DNA from 4 places in the Bradyrhizobium sp. NBAIM08 genome. Region 4 is predicted to be linked to each of the others. Evidence: predicted binding sites of a transcription regulator. Region 4 holds the regulator's gene; each other region holds the start of a gene.
The links. The regulator PhoB, encoded in region 4, activates phosphate uptake and scavenging genes when phosphate is short. The targets are predictions, from matches to a motif close to TGTCATNNANCTGTCAT.

Region 1 (4,195 bases), on a different contig from region 4:
TTATCTGTTCGAGGTCAAGAAGCCCGAGGAATCCAAGGCGCCCTGGGATTATTACAAGCTGATCGGCACGACCCCCGGCGACCTGGCCTTCCGGCCGCTGTCGGAAAGCGCCTGTCCGCTGGTGAAGAAGTAACGGTGAACGATGCGGGCCGGCGCCGCAGCGGTGCCGGCCTGTTGTTGAGGAATAGAAGGGACCGGGTGCGGGATCGATGCAGGCTCTCTACGCTCAGCTACTGGTGGGACTGATCAACGGCTCGTTCTACGCGCTGCTCAGTCTCGGGCTTGCCGTCATCTTCGGCATGCTCAACATCATCAATTTCGCCCATGGCGCGCTCTACATGATGGGCGCCTTCGTCGCCTATTTCCTGTTGAACCTTGGTGGCATCAATTATTGGTGGGCGCTGCTGCTGGCGCCGATCATCGTCGGCATCTTCGGCATGATCCTGGAACGGACCATGCTGCAATGGCTGACCGGGCTCGATCATCTCTACGGCCTGCTCCTGACCTTCGGCATCGCGCTGATCGTGCAGGGCGTGTTCCAGAACTATTTCGGCTCCTCGGGCCTGCCTTACGCCATTCCCGAGCAGCTCAGGGGCGGCATGAATCTCGGCTTCATGTTCCTGCCGATCTACCGCGGCTGGGTCGTCGTGTTCTCGCTGGCGGTGTGCCTTGCGACCTGGTTTCTCATCGAGAAGACGCAGCTCGGCGCCTACCTGCGCGCCGCCACTGAAAATCCGACGCTGGTGCGTGCCTTCGGCATCAACGTGCCGCGCATGATCACGCTCACTTACGGTCTCGGCGTCGGCCTTGCCGCGCTTGCCGGCGTGCTCTCGGCGCCGATCAACCAGGTGCGGCCGCTGATGGGTGCCGACCTCATCATCGTCGTGTTCGCGGTGGTGGTGATCGGCGGCATGGGCTCGATCATGGGCTCCATCATCACCGGCTTTGCGCTCGGCGTGATCGAGGGCCTGACCAAGTATTTCTACCCCGAGGCCTCCAACACCGTCGTGTTCGTGCTGATGGTGCTGGTGCTGCTGGTGAAGCCGACGGGATTGACGGGAAGGGCGGCCTGAGATGACAACCCTGACGGACGACACGCTTCCTGTGACCCCGCGCGCAATGCGCGACGAGATGATTGTATTCGCAGTGATGGCGCTGCTGCTCGCAGCGGTGCCGTTCACGGGCGTCTATCCGTTCTTCGTGATGCAGGCGCTGTGCTTTGCGCTGCTCGCCTGCGCCTTCAATCTGCTGGTCGGCTATGGCGGCTTGCTGTCGTTCGGCCACGCGATGTTTCTGGGCACGGCCGGCTATTGCAGCGCGCATGCGCTGAAGGTCTGGGCGCTGCCGCCCGAGCTCGGCATTCTCGTCGGCGTCGCCGCGGCGTTCGTGCTCTCGATCGTCACCGGCTACATCTCGATCCGACGCCAGGGCATCTATTTCTCGATGATCACGCTGGCGCTGTCGCAGCTCCTGTACTTCATCTATCTCCAGGCCCCGTTCACCCATGGTGAGGACGGCATCCAGGGCATCCCGCAGGGACGCATGTTCGGCGTGCTCGATCTGTCCAAGCCGACGGTGCTGTACTATGTCGTGCTGGTCGGCTTCCTCGCCGGCTTCCTCCTGATCTTCCGCATCATCAACTCGCCGTTCGGCGAGGTGCTGAAGTCGATCCGCGAGAACGAGCAGCGCGCGATCTCGCTCGGCTACCGCACCGACCAATACAAGTTCCTGGCCTTCGTGCTGTCGGGGACGCTCGCCGGCCTTGCCGGTGCGCTGAAGGTGTTCGTGGCGCAGAACGCTTCGCTCACCGACGTGCACTGGACGATGTCGGGCGAGGTCGTGCTGATGACGCTGGTCGGCGGGCTCGGCACCGTTTTCGGACCCGTGGTCGGCGCCTTCGTGATCATCGCCATGCAGCAATATCTGGCCGGCTTCGGCCAGTGGGTGACGGTGATCCAGGGCGCGATCTTCGTGGTCTGCGTGCTCACCTTCCGCCGCGGCGTCGTCGGCGAAATCGCGCATTACTTCCGGCGATCGCTCTAAGTAACTGGTATTGCATCAGTTTCATTGATGCATGAAAGCGGTGGATGATCCGGCTCCGCGGGCGTGAGGCGACACGCGCGCGGATCGAAAATGGTCTATGACAGTTTTGTGACAGCCCTTGCGGGCCTGACCATTTTCCAACCGGTAGTTTGTCCCCATGATGCGATGGTTTCGTGCGTTCCTGCCCAGGGAAGAGCGGTTCTTCGACCTGTTCGACCGCCATGCCCAGACCGTGATCCAGGGCGCGGTCGCGCTCCAGGGCATGCTTAACGGGGGCGAGGAGACGCCGGTCTATTGCCAGCGCGTCAACCAGTTCGAGAACGACGCCGACAATATCACCCGCGAGGTGCTGACGGCGGTGCGCCGCACCTTCATCACCCCGTTCGACCGCGGCGACATCAAGAACCTGATCACGTCGCTGGATGATGCCATCGACCAGATGCAGCAGACGGCCAAGGCCGTGATGCTGTTCGAGGTGCGCAGTTTCGAGCCGCCGATGCGCGAGATCGGCGGACTCTTGATCGAATGCGCCAATCTGGTCGGCCGTGCGCTGCCGCTGATGCAGGAGATCGGCAAGAACGTCGCCATGCTGACCGCGATCACCGAGGAGCTCGGCAAGCTCGAGGGCCGTGTCGACGATCTCCACGACATCGGCCTGAAGGAGCTGTTCCTCAAGCATCGCGACGGCAATGCGATGGATTTCATCGTCGGGGTCGAGATCTACGACCATCTCGAGAAGGTGGCCGACCGTTTCGATGACGTCGCCAACGAGATCAACAGCATCGTCATCGAGCAAGTGTAGGGCAGGGCCGCCGTGGATGCTGCGTTGGCTTTTCCCGTCCTGGTCGGCTTGATCGCCGTCGCTCTGCTGTTCGACTTCCTGAACGGCCTGCACGACGCCGCCAATTCGATCGCGACCATCGTCTCGACCCGAGTGCTGCGGCCGCAATTCGCGGTGTTTTGGGCCGCGTTCTTCAATTTCATCGCGTTCCTGGTGTTCGGGCTGCACGTCGCCCAGACCATCGGCACCGGCATCATCGATCCCGCGGTCGTCGACGCCGAGGTGATCTTCGCAGCCCTCGTCGGCGCCATCGTCTGGAACCTCGTGACCTGGGCGCTCGGCATTCCATCGTCGTCGTCGCACGCGCTGATCGGCGGGCTCGTCGGCGGCGGCTTGGCCAAGGCCGGTATTTCGGCCGCGGTGTGGAGCGGCCTGTCCAAGACCGTGCTGGCGATCGTGCTGTCGCCGCTGGTTGGCTTCCTGCTCGCAATGGCGCTGGTTGCGATCGTGTCCTGGGCCTCGGTGCGCTCGACGCCGTTCGCGGTCGACCGCGCCTTCCGCATCCTGCAATTCGTCTCCGCTTCGCTCTATTCGCTCGGCCATGGCGGCAACGACGCGCAGAAGACCATGGGCATCATCGCGGTGTTGCTCTATTCGCAGGGCCATCTCGGCAGCGAGTTCTCGGTGCCGTTCTGGGTGGTGCTGTCGTGCCAGGCGGCGATGGCGCTGGGCACGCTGATGGGCGGCTGGCGCATCGTCCGCACCATGGGCCTGCGCATCACGAAATTGACCCCGATGCAGGGCTTTTGCGCCGAGACCGGGGGCGCGGTGACTCTGTTCATGGCGACCTACCTCGGGGTTCCTGTCTCGACCACCCACACCATCACCGGCGCCATCGTCGGCGTCGGCGCCGCCCGCCGCGTCTCGGCCGTGCGTTGGAACGTCGCAAGCTCCATCGTCTATGCCTGGGTGATCACGATCCCGGCCTCAGGCATCGTGGCCGCGCTGACCTGGTGGGTGGTCCAGCTCGTCAAGTGACGAGCTTCAGTCCGATGATGCCGGCGACGATCAGGCCGATGCTGGCGAGGCGGAAGGCCGTCGCCGGCTCGCCGAACAGAACCATGCCGAGCGTCGCGGTGCCGACCGCGCCGATGCCGGTCCAGACCGCATAGGCGGTTCCGACGGGCAGGGATTTGAGCGCAAATCCGAGCAGGATGACGCTGCCGGCCATGGCCGCGAGCGTGACCGCGGACGGGACAAGCTTGCTAAAGCCCTCGGTGTATTTCAGGCCGATGGCCCAGGTGATCTCGAGGAGACCGGCGACGAACAGGATGCTCCAGGCCATGACGACCCTCCATTCAAGGCAGGGTC
Region 2 (4,195 bases), on a different contig from region 4:
CCCCTCGGGCCGGCCGCTTACGAGGGAATTTGCCACCCCGCGGCATGGCTGCTCGGCGGCGCATACGGCTCCACGCTCGGCGCCATTGCTGGCGCAAACAAACCTCGCTAGGCCTGTGATCCAATGATCGACACAGGGAAGCGAAGGCATGACTGAAGCAGCAACGGGCGCCATGAGCGGATTGCGCGTCATCGATCTCACGCGCGTGCTCGGCGGTCCCTACTGCACCCAGATCCTCGCCGACCACGGCGCCGACGTGATCAAGGTCGAGCCGCCCGCGGGCGACGAGGTGCGCGAATGGGGCCCTCCGTTCCACGAGGAGGATGCGGCCTATTTCGTCGGCATCAACCGCAACAAGCGCTCGATCGGCCTCGACCTCGCCTCCGAGGGCGGCCGAATCGTGCTGCTCAAGATGCTGGAGACCGCCGACGTCCTGATCGAGAATTTCAAGCCGGGCACGCTGGAGAAATGGGGCATCGGCAACGACGTCCTCAGCAAGAAATATCCCCGCCTCGTGCATTGCCGGATCTGCGGCTTCGGCGCCGACGGCCCGCGCGGCGGCAACCCCGGCTACGATGCCATCATCCAGGCCATGACCGGCATGATCGCAGCGACCGGCTCGCCCGAGAGCGGGCCGATGCGGATCGGCGTGCCCTTGGTCGACATCACCACCGGACTTTATGCGGCGATCGGCATCCTGATGGCGCTGTCGGAGCGGCAGCGGTCGGGCAAGGGCCAGTTCCTGGAGACGACGCTGTACGAGACCGGCCTTGCCATCATGCATCCGCACACCGCGAATTATTTCATGCATGGCAAGCCGCCTGGTCTCACCGGCAACGAGCATCCGAACCTCGTGCCTTACGCGATCTTCCCGACCAAGACCGACAACATCTTCATCGGCGTCGGCAATGACGGCACCTTCCGCAAGCTGGCGAAGGAGATCGGCAAGCCCGAGCTCGGCACCGATCCGCGCTTTGCCCGCAACAAGGACCGCATCGCCAATCGCGAGGCACTGCGCGCCGAGCTTGCGGCCGTGTTCAGCCAGCACGAGGCCGAGCCGCTGTGCAACCGCCTGCTCGCAGCCGGCCTGCCTGCAGGTCCCGTGCAGAAGATCGACCAGGCGTTGACCAATCCGCACACGATCGCGCGTGGCGATATTATCGAGAAGGACTGGTACAAGGGCGTTGCCTCGCCGATCCGGCTCGACCGCAGCAAGCCGAGCCTGCGCCGCGTGCCGCCGAAATTCAGCCAGCATGCGGCCGAGGTGCTGGGCGAGTTCGGCTACTCCAAGGCCGAGATCGACGCGATGGTCGAAAAAGGCACTGTCTGCGGTCCCGAGCGGAAACGCTGAGCTAAGGCGAGCGTCAACGGTGGTGCGCTCCCTCTCCCGCTTGCAAGTGGGAGAGGTTCGGAGCCCGCGGCACGATAGTGCCTCATCTCAATGCCGCACTGCGGCGCGCGCACGCATGTGCAGCGCGAACGGAGTTGGCTGACGGCTCCGTCTTGGCCTATTTGACAACTTCCCATTTGGCCGCGCTTGCTGCTTTCGTTTCTCCCGCTTACACAGTCATGTGAACGTCATATGGCGCTGCTAGCGCAAGCGCTTCTTTAGTGACGGGCAAGGGAGGTTCTTGATGGCTCTTCGACATTTTGGCACGGCGGCGGCCGTCGCACTCACAATTGGTCTCGGCGCGTCGCCGGCGCTTGCCGTGACCGAAATCCAGTGGTGGCACGCGATGACCGGCGCCAACAACGACGTCATCGTCAGGCTCGCCAACGATTTCAACACCACGCAGAGCGACTACAAGGTGATCCCGACCTACAAGGGCAACTACGCCGACACGATGAACGCCGGCATCGCCGCGTTCCGCGCCGGCAACGCGCCGCACATCATGCAGGTGTTCGAGGTCGGCACCGCCACCATGATGGCCGCGACCGGCGCCGTGAAGCCGGTCTACAAGCTGATGGCCGAGACCGGCGAGAAGTTCGATCCGAAGGCCTATCTGCCTGCGATCACCGGCTATTACTCGACCTCGAAGGGCGAGATGCTGTCCTTCCCGTTCAACTCGTCCTCGACCGTGATGTGGGTCAACCTCGACGCACTGAAGAAAGCGAATGTCGAGGTGCCGAAGACCTGGCCCGAAGTGTTCGACGCCGCCAAGAAGCTGAAGGCGGCCGGCCACGCCACCTGCGGCTTCTCCAACTCCTGGGTCACCTGGGTCAATCTCGAGCAGCTCTCCGCTTGGCACAACGTGCCGCTCGCCAGCAAGGCCAACGGCCTCGACGGTTTCGACACCGTGCTGTCCTTCAACGGTCCGCTCCAGGTCAAGCATCTCGAAAATCTGGTCGAGCTCCAGAAGGACAAGACCTACGACTATGCCGGCCGCACCAACACCGGCGAAGGCCGCTTCACGTCGGGCGAATGTCCGCTCTACCTGACCTCGTCCGCGTTCTTCGGCAACGTCAAGGCGCAGGCCAAGTTCGCCTTCACCGCGGTGCCGATGCCCTATTACCCGGACGCCAAGGGCGCGCCGCAGAACTCGATCATCGGCGGTGCCTCGCTCTGGGTAATGGGCGGCAAACCGGCGGACGATTACAAGGGCGTCGCCAAATTCTTCTCCTTCCTCTCGGACACCGATCGCCAAGTCTACATCCACAAGGCCTCGGGCTATCTGCCGATCACCAAGGCAGCCTATGAGAAGGCCAAGGCGGATGGCTTCTACAAGGATCAGCCCTATCTGGAGACGCCGCTGCTCGAGCTGACCAACAAGGAGCCGACCGAGAATTCGCGCGGCCTGCGCCTCGGCAACATGGTGCAGCTCCGTGACGTCTGGGCGGAGGAGATCGAGCAGGCGCTGGCCGGCAAGAAGACCGCCAAGCAGGCGCTGGACGCGGCCGTCGAGCGCGGCAACACCATGCTGCGCCAGTTCGAAAAGACCGCCGTGAAGTAAGGCGACAAGCGGCAGGCCGGTCGCCCGGCCTGCCGCGCTGGGGCATCATGCAAAAGCAAGCCATTTTCCAATCGAAGCTGTTGCCCTATGCGCTGGTGGCGCCGCAACTCGCGATCGTCCTGATTTTCTTCTACTGGCCGGCCTTGCAGGCGATGATCCAGTCGTTCCTGCTGCAGGACGCCTTCGGCCTGTCGACCAGCTTCGTCTGGTTCGAGAACTACATCGAGCTGTTCAAGGAGCCCGCCTATTTCGAGGCGATCCTGCGCACCTTCTTCTTCTCATTCGCGATCGCGGTGTCGTCGCTGTCGTTCGCGCTGCTGCTGGCCGTGATGGCAGACAAGCCGCTGCGCGGCTCGATGCTCTACCGCACGCTGCTGATCTGGCCCTATGCGGTGGCGCCGCCGGTCGTCGGCGTGCTCTGGATCTTCATGCTGCATCCCTCGCTCGGCGTGCTCTCGCGCTACCTGCGGGCGCTGGGCATCGACTGGAATCCACTGCTCGACGGCGACCAGGCCGCAGCGCTGATCATCCTGGCCGCCGCCTGGAAGCAGATCTCCTACAACTTCCTGTTCTTCCTCGCCGGCCTGCAGAGCATCCCCAGAAGCGTGATCGAGGCGGCTGCGATCGACGGCGCCCGCCCGATGCGCAGGTTCTGGACCGTGATCTTCCCGCTGCTGTCGCCGACCATCTTCTTCCTCCTGGTCGTCAACATCGTCTACGCCTTCTTCGACACGTTCGGCATCATCGACACCATGACCCGGGGCGGCCCCGGCAAGTCGACGGAGACGCTGGTCTACAAGGTCTATACCGACGGCCTGCTCGGCGGAAACCTCGGCAGCTCCGCGGCGCAATCGGTGATCCTGATGATCATGGTGATCGTGCTGACGGGCATCCAGTTCCGCTTCGTCGAACGCAAGGTGACCTACTGATGGTCGAGGAAGAAGGCTTTCGGCGCTACATTGCCCATATCATCCTCTGGATCGGGATCGCGATCGTCGCCTTCCCGGTCTATCTCGCCTTCGTGGCGTCCACCCAGGACAACGCGGTGATCGCCAACGGGCAGATGTCGTTGCTGCCCGGGGGTCATTTCTTCCAGACCTACTACCAGACCATCTTCATCGGCACGAGCGGCTCGACCCGCGAGCCGGTCGGCAACATGATGCTGAACTCGCTGGTGATGGCGCTGCTGATCGCGCTGGGCAAGATCGCGATCTCGATCATCTCGGCCTATGCGATCGTGTACT
Region 3 (4,195 bases), on a different contig from region 4:
ACCGCGGTCTCGACGATCGCGGTGAGGCGCGCCACGCTCTCGCGCATCGCGCGCTGGGCGTCGCGGACCTGCTGCAGCAGCAGCGTGGCGTCGCGGCTCTTGATTTCCTCCTCCTCGAGCGCGGCCTGGACCTGGCGCAGCTCGAACGGCGAGGGGATCGTGAGGATCTTCGGCAGCAGCGGCCAGAGCGCGGCGGCGGTGAAGACCGACGCGACCGCCGTGGCGGCCTTGAGCATGCCCTCGATGCCGTAGATCGGAACCCAGAGCGTATAGATCGACAGCACGTGGGTCAGGCCGCACGCCATGATGAAGATCGCGAACGCCCAGTAGACCCAGCCGAACTTGAGGTCGCGCCGCTTGGTGACGAGGATAGCGAGGGCGAACGGGATCGAGAAATAGGCGGCGGCAATGCTGGCGTCGGAAACGACGTGAAGCCAGATCAGCTGAGGCTCCCACAACAGGCAGATGCCGTGCGGCGACAGCATGGACGAGTCGAGGAGACGTTCGAAGAAGGCCCACATCGTTCCACCCCAAGGAGTCTTGTTCAGGTGGCTTGCAGGGCCGGCGGCCCGCAACATGGGGGCGCTGGACGGTTCCACCACCTGACGTCTCGCGTAACCGGCGAAGCACGCTAAGGTACGCGACTATAGCAAGGGTCCGGCGCCGTTGCATTTTCAAGCCCGCATCATTGCGGGCCTTGGTCCGCGCGGTGTCCGACTGATTCGCAAGGCGCGCAATCGATTCGCGAATCACGCCTGGCGGCGGCCCGGCGCGCTTGCTGACGTTCCACGGTCGCGCTACGAGAGGCCATGGTGGCCTCCTCAAGCACATGTCTCCCGCGATGACGACCCCGGTCGCACTCACCATCGCCGGTTCCGATTCGAGCGGCGGCGCCGGCATCCAGGCGGACCTGAAGACCTTTGCCGCGCTCGGCGTCTATGGCGCCTCCGTGATCACGGCGTTGACGGCGCAGAACACGCGCGGCGTGACCGGCATTCACGCGGTGCCGGCCGGGTTCGTCACCGAGCAGATCGACGCGGTGTTCTCCGACCTCGACATCGGTGCGGTGAAGATCGGCATGGTGGCCCAAGCCGCCAGCATCGATGCCATCGCGGCCGCGCTTTCGCGCTGGGCGCCGCGGCATGTCGTGCTCGATCCCGTCATGGTGGCGACCTCCGGCGACCGCCTGCTCGCCGCTGAAGCCGTCGACGCCCTGCGCACCAGGCTGATGCCGCTGGCTGCCGTGATCACGCCGAACCTGCCGGAGGCTGCGGCCCTGCTCGATGCGCCGGTGGCGGCGAGCGAGGCCGACATCGAAAGCCAGGGACGCCGCCTGCTGGCGCTGGGCTGCCGCGCCGTCCTGATCAAGGGCGGGCACGGGGAGGGCGCCGAGAGCACCGACTATCTCGTCACTGCCGAGACCGCGATCGCGCTCGCCGCGCCGCGTGTGGCCACCCGTAACACCCATGGCACCGGCTGCTCGCTGTCCTCCGCCATCGCGGCCGGGCTGGCCAGGGGCGAGGACCTCGAGGCCGCCGTGCGCAACGCCAAGGCCTGGATCAGCGCCGCGATCGCCGCCGCCGACCGCTTCAGCGTCGGCCACGGCCACGGGCCGATCCATCATTTCCACAAGTTCTACTGAGGCGGGCACCTGAACGCGCGCCCCATCCTTCGAGACGACCGCTTCCAGCGGTCTCCTCAGGATGAGGCTAAGCAGCACTGTGCCCGTTGAAGCTAGGGCCGCACACTCGGTCCTCATCCTGAGGGCCCGCCAAGGGCGGGCGTCTCGAAGGATGTGCCGCGGGGAGGTTTGCCTCAGAGAAGAGCGGGGGCTTGCGCCCCTGCGGCGCCATGTCGCCTGATTGTCGCATGCGACTGATATTCGCGGGGAGGGCGAGGCAAGGCGTGATTCGTATTTGAAGGTGCCTCAAGGGTTCAATCGGTCATCCCCCTGTCACGGGACATTGTTACAGGCTGGCGCATGGGAAGTTACGATGTGAGTGACGAGAGCCCGGAGCGGCGCTTTCGCACGTTGTTCATCTCCGACGTCCATCTCGGGGCCCGCGGTTCACAAGCCGATCTTCTGCTCGACTTCCTGCGCTACCATGATGCCGATACGATCTATCTCGTCGGCGACATCGTCGACGGCTGGGCGCTGAAATCGAGCTGGCACTGGCCGCAATCGCATAACGACCTCGTCCAGAAGCTTTTGCGCAAGGCGCGCAAGGGCGCCAAGGTCATCTACATTCCCGGCAATCACGACGAGTTCCTGCGCAACTATTACGGTACGCATTTCGGCGGCATCGACGTGGTCGAGAACACGGTTCACACCGGCGCCGACGGCAAGCGCTATCTCGTCATTCACGGCGACATCTTCGATCTCGTGGTGCAGAACGCGCGCTGGCTCGCCCATCTCGGAGACAAGGCCTACGACTTCGCGATCCAGATGAACCGCCTGGTCAACTTCTTCCGCCGCATGTTCGGCGTGCCCTATTGGTCGCTGTCGCAATGGGCGAAGCAGAAGGTCAAGAACGCCGTCAACTATATCGGCGCCTTCGAGCAGGCGCTCGCCGCCGAGGCGCGGCGTCACCAGGCCGACGGCGTGATCTGCGGCCACATCCACTACGCCGTGATCCGCGACGAGGCCGGCATCCGCTACATGAATTGCGGCGACTGGGTGGAGAGCTGCACCGCCCTGGTCGAGCATGACGACGGCCATTTCGAGATCATCACCTGGGCGGATCAGTTGCGGAAGCCGGAGCAGGTGCCACAGGTCGCAGCCAGAGCTGCATAACAAGGACCACTTGATGCGCATCCTGGTCGCGACCGACGCCTGGCACCCGCAAGTCAACGGTGTGGTTCGGACGCTGACCAAGCTCGCTGACGCTGCAAAAGCGCTCGGCGTCGAGTTCACGTTCCTGACGCCGCAATCGTTCCGCACCTTCGCGATGCCGAGCTATCGCGACGTGCGCCTCGCCATGCCGCGCCCGGCCCGGATCGCAAGGCTGATCGAGGAGGCACGTCCCGACAGCATCCACATCGCGACCGAAGGGCCGATCGGCCTGATGGTCCGCCGCTATTGCCGCCAGCGCAAGCTGCCGTTCACGACCAGCTTCCATACCCGCCTTCCCGAATATGTCCGCGCCCGCGTGCCAGTGCCGGGCTCGCTGATCTGGCGGGCGCTGCGGCGCTTCCACAGCGCCAGCCGCGCCGTGATGGCGGCGACGCCGGCGCTCGCGCGCGAACTGACCGAGCGCGGCTTCGACAATGTCGTGCTGTGGCCGCGCGGCGTGGACACCACGTTGTTCCACCCGCGCGTCATCGATCTCTGCCTGCCGGCACCCGTGTTCCTGTCGGTCGGCCGCGTCGCAGTCGAGAAGAATCTCGAGGCGTTCCTCGACCTCGACCTACCCGGCACCAAGGTGGTCGTCGGCGACGGCCCGGCGCGCGCCTCGCTGGAAGAGGTCTACCCCGATGCGATCTTCCTCGGCGAGAAGCACGGCGAGGAACTGGCGGATATCTACGCGGCCGCCGACGTGTTCGTGTTCCCGAGCAAGACCGACACCTTCGGCCTGGTCCTGCTGGAGGCGCTCGCGAGCGGCCTGCCGGTCGCGGCCTTCCCCGTGAAGGGTCCCCGCGACGTGATCGGCGATGCGCCGGTCGGCGCGCTCGATCACGATCTGCGCAATGCCTGCTTCGCGGCGCTCGATATCTCCCGGCAGGACTGCGTCGCGTTCGCCGCCAACTACACCTGGGAGGCCTCGGCAACGGTCTTTATCGACAGCATTTTGGCGGTCGGGGCGGTGCTGCCCGGCCGGACCGGCGCGGAACAGCCGCGTTTCGTGGCTTGAGGCAAGAAATCCTCTCGCGGAGGTGTCTTGCCCGGGCCTGATTGGCCGCGATAGCATTCCGCCATGACCGAACAGGCCCTTCCGGTCGGCCCTGCCGACATCGATGCCGCAGCGCGCGTGATCGCGCCTTACGCCATCCGCACCCCGCTGTTGTCCTTCCCCGTGCTCAACGAGCGCGTCGGTGCGAAAGTGTTCCTGAAGCCGGAGATGCTTCAGCGCACCGGCTCGTTCAAGTTCCGCGGTGCGTTCAACAAGGTGTTCTCGATCCCGCAGGACAAGCGCGCCGGCGGCGTCGTCGCGTTCTCCTCCGGCAACCACGCCCAAGGCGTGGCGGCGGCGGCAAA
Region 4 (4,195 bases):
CGACCACCACGCGCTGAAGAACATCAACCTGGCGCTCGGCACCAACCGCGTCACGGCGTTCATCGGCCCGTCCGGCTGCGGCAAGTCCACCCTGCTGCGCATCTTCAACCGGATGTACGATCTCTATCCGGGCCAGCGCGCCGACGGTCAGCTGTTGCTCGACCATACCAACATCCTCGACCCCAAGCTCGACCTCAACCTGCTCCGCGCCCGGGTCGGCATGGTGTTCCAGAAGCCGACGCCGTTCCCGATGACGATCTACGAGAACATCGCCTTCGGCATTCGTCTCTATGAGAAGATCTCCAAGTCCGAGATGGACGACCGCGTCGAGAAGGCGCTGCGCGGTGGCGCGCTGTGGAACGAGGTCAAGGACAAGCTCAATGCCTCCGGCCTGTCGCTCTCCGGCGGCCAGCAGCAGCGCCTCTGCATCGCCCGCACCGTCGCGGTGCGGCCCGAGGTGATCCTGTTTGACGAGCCCTGCTCGGCGCTCGACCCGATCTCGACCGCCAAGGTCGAGGAGCTGATCCAGGAATTGTCCGAGAACTACACGATCGCGATCGTCACCCACAACATGCAGCAGGCGGCGCGCGTTTCCGACAAGACCGCCTTCATGTATCTCGGCGAGTTGATCGAGTTCGACGACACCAGCAAGATCTTCACGTCGCCGAGCGATCGGCGCACGCAGGATTACATCACCGGCCGGTTCGGCTGAGGAGACGGAACATGGGTTCTGAACATACCGTAAAGGCTTTCGACAGCGACCTTCAGGAGCTCACCCGCCTGGTCGCCGAGATGGGCGGCATCGCCGAGCGCATGATCGTCGATTCCGTCGACGCGCTGATCCGCCGCGACGTCGCGCTCGGCCAGCGCGTCGTCGCCACCGACGTCGAGCTCGACGCGCTGCAGAAGCGCATCGAGGAGCGCGCCGTGCTCACCATCGCCCGCCGCCAGCCGATGGCCGTCGACCTGCGCGAGATCGTCGGCGCGATGCGCGTTGCGACCGATCTCGAGCGCATCGGCGATCTCGCCAAGAACATGGGCAAGCGCGTCGCGGCGCTGGAGACGGATTTCCATCCGCTCAAGCTGTTCCGCGGCCTGGAGCACATGACCGACCTCGTGCAGCAGCAGGTCAAGTCGGTGCTGGACGCCTATGCCGCGCACGACCTGCCGGCGGCGATGGCGGTGTGGAAGGGCGACGAAGAAGTCGACGCCATCTGCACCTCGCTGTTCCGCGAGCTCCTCACCTACATGATGGAGGATCCGCGCAACATCTCGTTCTGCATCCACCTGATGTTCTGTGCCAAGAACATCGAGCGGATCGGCGACCACGCCACCAACATCGCCGAGACCGTGTTCTACATGATCGAGGGCCAGGCGATCACCGACAAGCGGCCGAAGGGCGACATGACGACCTTCGCCACGACGGTGCCGAACACCTGACGACTTAAGGAGCTACGACCACATGGGCGCACGCATTATGGTGGTTGAGGACGAGGAAGCTCTCACCGAGCTTCTTCGCTACAACCTCGAAGGCGACGGCTATGACGTCGAGACGGTGATGCGCGGCGATGACGCCGACACCCGCCTCAAGGAGCACATTCCCGATCTGATCGTGCTCGACTGGATGCTGCCGGGCCTGTCAGGCATCGAGCTGTGCCGGCGGCTTCGGACCCGCCCCGAGACCAAGCAGCTGCCGATCATCATGCTCACCGCGCGCGGCGAGGAGAGCGAACGGGTGCGCGGGCTCGCGACCGGCGCGGATGATTATATCGTCAAGCCGTTCTCGGTGCCGGAGCTGCTTGCGCGCGTGAAGGGCCTGCTCAGGCGTGCGAGTCCCGAGCGCCTCGCCACCGTGCTCGCCTATGGCGATATCGAGCTCGACCGCGACAAGCGCCGCGTGGCGCGCTCGGGCCGGCCGATCGATCTCGGTCCGACCGAATATCGCCTGCTGGAGTTCTTCCTGGAGCATCCCGGCCGCGTGTTCTCGCGCGAGCAGCTGCTCGACAGCGTCTGGGGCCGCGACATCTACATCGACGAGCGCACCGTCGACGTCCATATCGGCCGCCTGCGCAAGCTGCTCAACCTTGGCCGCGAGCAGGACCCGATCCGCACCGTCCGCGGCGCCGGCTACGCGCTGGACGATCGCTTCGCGAAGGCTGAGCAGACGTAAGGCGCCAGCGACAGCTGGTTTGGCGAACTGCGGCGCCGATCTCGGCCGTCATCCCGGGGCGCGCGCAGCGCCAGCCCGGGATCTCAGCGCGAGCGCTTGCGCTGTTCGCGATTAGCCACAGGACGTGGTTTGGCGAAGACTCGGAGTGACCATCTCGCGCAACGATTGCGCCCCGCGGTTACGGATCCCCGCCTTCGCGGGGATGACACCGAGCGATTGGGAGCCGTCATCGTGTGACGGCTGCAGTCTTGGCGATCAAGCTTGGCGATCAAAGCTTGGCGATCAGGGAATTCCGCAAGCTCACCGCGTGCCCGGTTTCGGTGCTGCGCGACGGCGATCCGCTGCGGGCTGATAGGCCACGCGCGAATGCTGGGCACAATAGGGCAGGCCGGAGAGCGCCTTGCCGCCGCAGAAGAAGAAATCCGGGCTCGAGGGATCGCCGACCGGCCAGTGGCAGGTCGCCTCGTTCAATTCCAGCAGCGACAGCCGCTGGCTCATCGGCACCACGTTGTCGTAGGTAACCGGCTCGGCTTCCAACTCGACCTCGAAGGCCTGCGCCAACGCGGTGTTGCCGCGCGCGACGGGGCGGGTCACCCGCATCATATGCTGCGCGGGCCGTGCCTTGCGCGGCCGCGGCGCTGCCGATGAAGGGCTCTTGGCGCGGCCGGACAGGCCGAGCCGGTGCACCTTGCCGATCACGGCATTGCGGGTCACATTGCCGAGCTCCGCCGCGATCTGGCTGGCCGAAAGTCCGGCCTCCCAGAGCTTCTTCAGCTGCTCGACGCGATCATCGGACCAGGTCAAAACCGTCATTGCACCCTTTCCCTCGCTGCGCGCCTGCCATCCTGGGGCCTTCGCAGCGAATGCTTTAGCCTTGAAAAACCCGTGCCGTCAGAATCCCTTAAGGCTCGCCGGGCGCGCTCAAGCCGCCCGAACGTTTACGCCGGTACATGAGGACTTCTGGGATCAGAACTGCTGCACGAGATGTCGTATCTGACAGTCCAAACGCTACAATATGGCGTGACTCCCGCGCAAGAGTCCGCCGACTCGCTTCCACATGTTCCGTGGTGAAAAACCCGCAAAATCGGCACCGCAAGACTACGGAATCAGCGTTTCGCGAGGCTTTCCGGGCGGCATTGACACCCGTCTTGCCAGGCATAAGATAGTGCCACGTGCCGCCCTTAAAAGGCGGCACGTTTCGTTTTCCGGGGCCGGTCGATGGTGCGTCGCGCAATGCATGCCTCACGCCGTCCGCAACATTCAAGTGACGTCATGACTAACAGCGCAGCGCCGCATTTGCTCCCCGTTTTCGCCAGGGCCGACCTCGGTTTCGAGCGCGGCGAAGGCTGCTGGCTGATCGCGACCAACGGCGATCGCTATCTCGATTTCACCTCGGGTGTCGCGGTGAATGCGCTCGGCCATGTCCATCCCGCGCTGGTCAAGGCGTTGCAGGAGCAGGCGACCAAGCTCTGGCACATGTCGAACCTGTTCCAGAGCCCTGACGGCGAGAAGCTCGCAAGCCGCCTCTGCAATGAGAGCTTTGCGGACTTCGTGTTCTTCTGCAATTCCGGCGCCGAGGCGCTGGAAGGCGTGATCAAGCTGGTGCGCCACCATCACTTCTCCAAGGGGCATCCGGAGCGTTACCGCATGATCACCTTCGAGGGTGCCTTCCATGGCCGCACGCTGGCGACGCTCGCCGCCACCGGCTCTGCGAAATATCTCGAGGGCTTCGGTCCGCCGATGGACGGCTTCGATCAGGTGCCGCACGGCGACCTCGACGCCGTGAAGAAGGCGATTGGTCCGCACACCGCCGGCATTCTCATCGAGCCGATCCAGGGCGAGGGTGGCGTTCGTTCTGCACCTCACGCCTTCCTGAGGGCGCTGCGCGAACTCTGTAACGAGCGCGGCCTGTTGCTCGCCTTCGACGAGGTGCAGACCGGCATGGGCCGCACCGGCGAGCTCTTTGCCTACAAGCGCACCGGCGTCACACCGGATGTGATGTCGCTCGCCAAGGCGCTCGGCGGC

Region 1: a site for PhoB is predicted at 2,141-2,157, ahead of I6F37_RS08990 (DUF47 domain-containing protein). Genes of this name have one in related genera too.
Region 2: a site for PhoB is predicted at 1,566-1,582, ahead of ugpB (sn-glycerol-3-phosphate ABC transporter substrate-binding protein UgpB). Genes of this name have one in related genera too.
Region 3: a site for PhoB is predicted at 1,942-1,958, ahead of I6F37_RS20715 (UDP-2,3-diacylglucosamine diphosphatase). Genes of this name have one in related genera too.

What each region holds. Positions count from the first base shown of each region.
Region 1 covers NZ_JADYVR010000002.1:588,316-592,510, reverse strand. The annotation lists gene I6F37_RS09005 (ABC transporter substrate-binding protein) at 1-133, shown strand, start outside; gene I6F37_RS09000 (branched-chain amino acid ABC transporter permease) at 210-1,073, shown strand; gene I6F37_RS08995 (branched-chain amino acid ABC transporter permease) at 1,075-2,043, shown strand; gene I6F37_RS08990 (DUF47 domain-containing protein) at 2,201-2,845, shown strand; gene I6F37_RS08985 (inorganic phosphate transporter) at 2,858-3,862, shown strand; gene sugE (quaternary ammonium compound efflux SMR transporter SugE) at 3,855-4,169, opposite strand.
Region 2 covers NZ_JADYVR010000008.1:93,847-98,041, forward strand. The annotation lists gene I6F37_RS25865 (CaiB/BaiF CoA-transferase family protein) at 149-1,351, shown strand; gene ugpB (sn-glycerol-3-phosphate ABC transporter substrate-binding protein UgpB) at 1,635-2,951, shown strand; gene ugpA (sn-glycerol-3-phosphate ABC transporter permease UgpA) at 2,999-3,880, shown strand; gene ugpE (sn-glycerol-3-phosphate ABC transporter permease UgpE) at 3,880-4,195, shown strand, end outside.
Region 3 covers NZ_JADYVR010000005.1:573,405-577,599, forward strand. The annotation lists gene I6F37_RS20705 (PAS domain-containing sensor histidine kinase) at 1-521, opposite strand, end outside; gene thiD (bifunctional hydroxymethylpyrimidine kinase/phosphomethylpyrimidine kinase) at 842-1,642, shown strand; gene I6F37_RS20715 (UDP-2,3-diacylglucosamine diphosphatase) at 1,982-2,794, shown strand; gene I6F37_RS20720 (glycosyltransferase family 1 protein) at 2,808-3,851, shown strand; gene I6F37_RS20725 (threonine/serine dehydratase) at 3,915-4,195, shown strand, end outside.
Region 4 covers NZ_JADYVR010000009.1:185,546-189,740, reverse strand. The annotation lists gene pstB (phosphate ABC transporter ATP-binding protein PstB) at 1-712, shown strand, start outside; gene phoU (phosphate signaling complex protein PhoU) at 724-1,440, shown strand; gene phoB (phosphate regulon transcriptional regulator PhoB) at 1,463-2,170, shown strand; gene I6F37_RS27880 (GcrA family cell cycle regulator) at 2,471-2,983, opposite strand; gene I6F37_RS27875 (aspartate aminotransferase family protein) at 3,443-4,195, shown strand, end outside.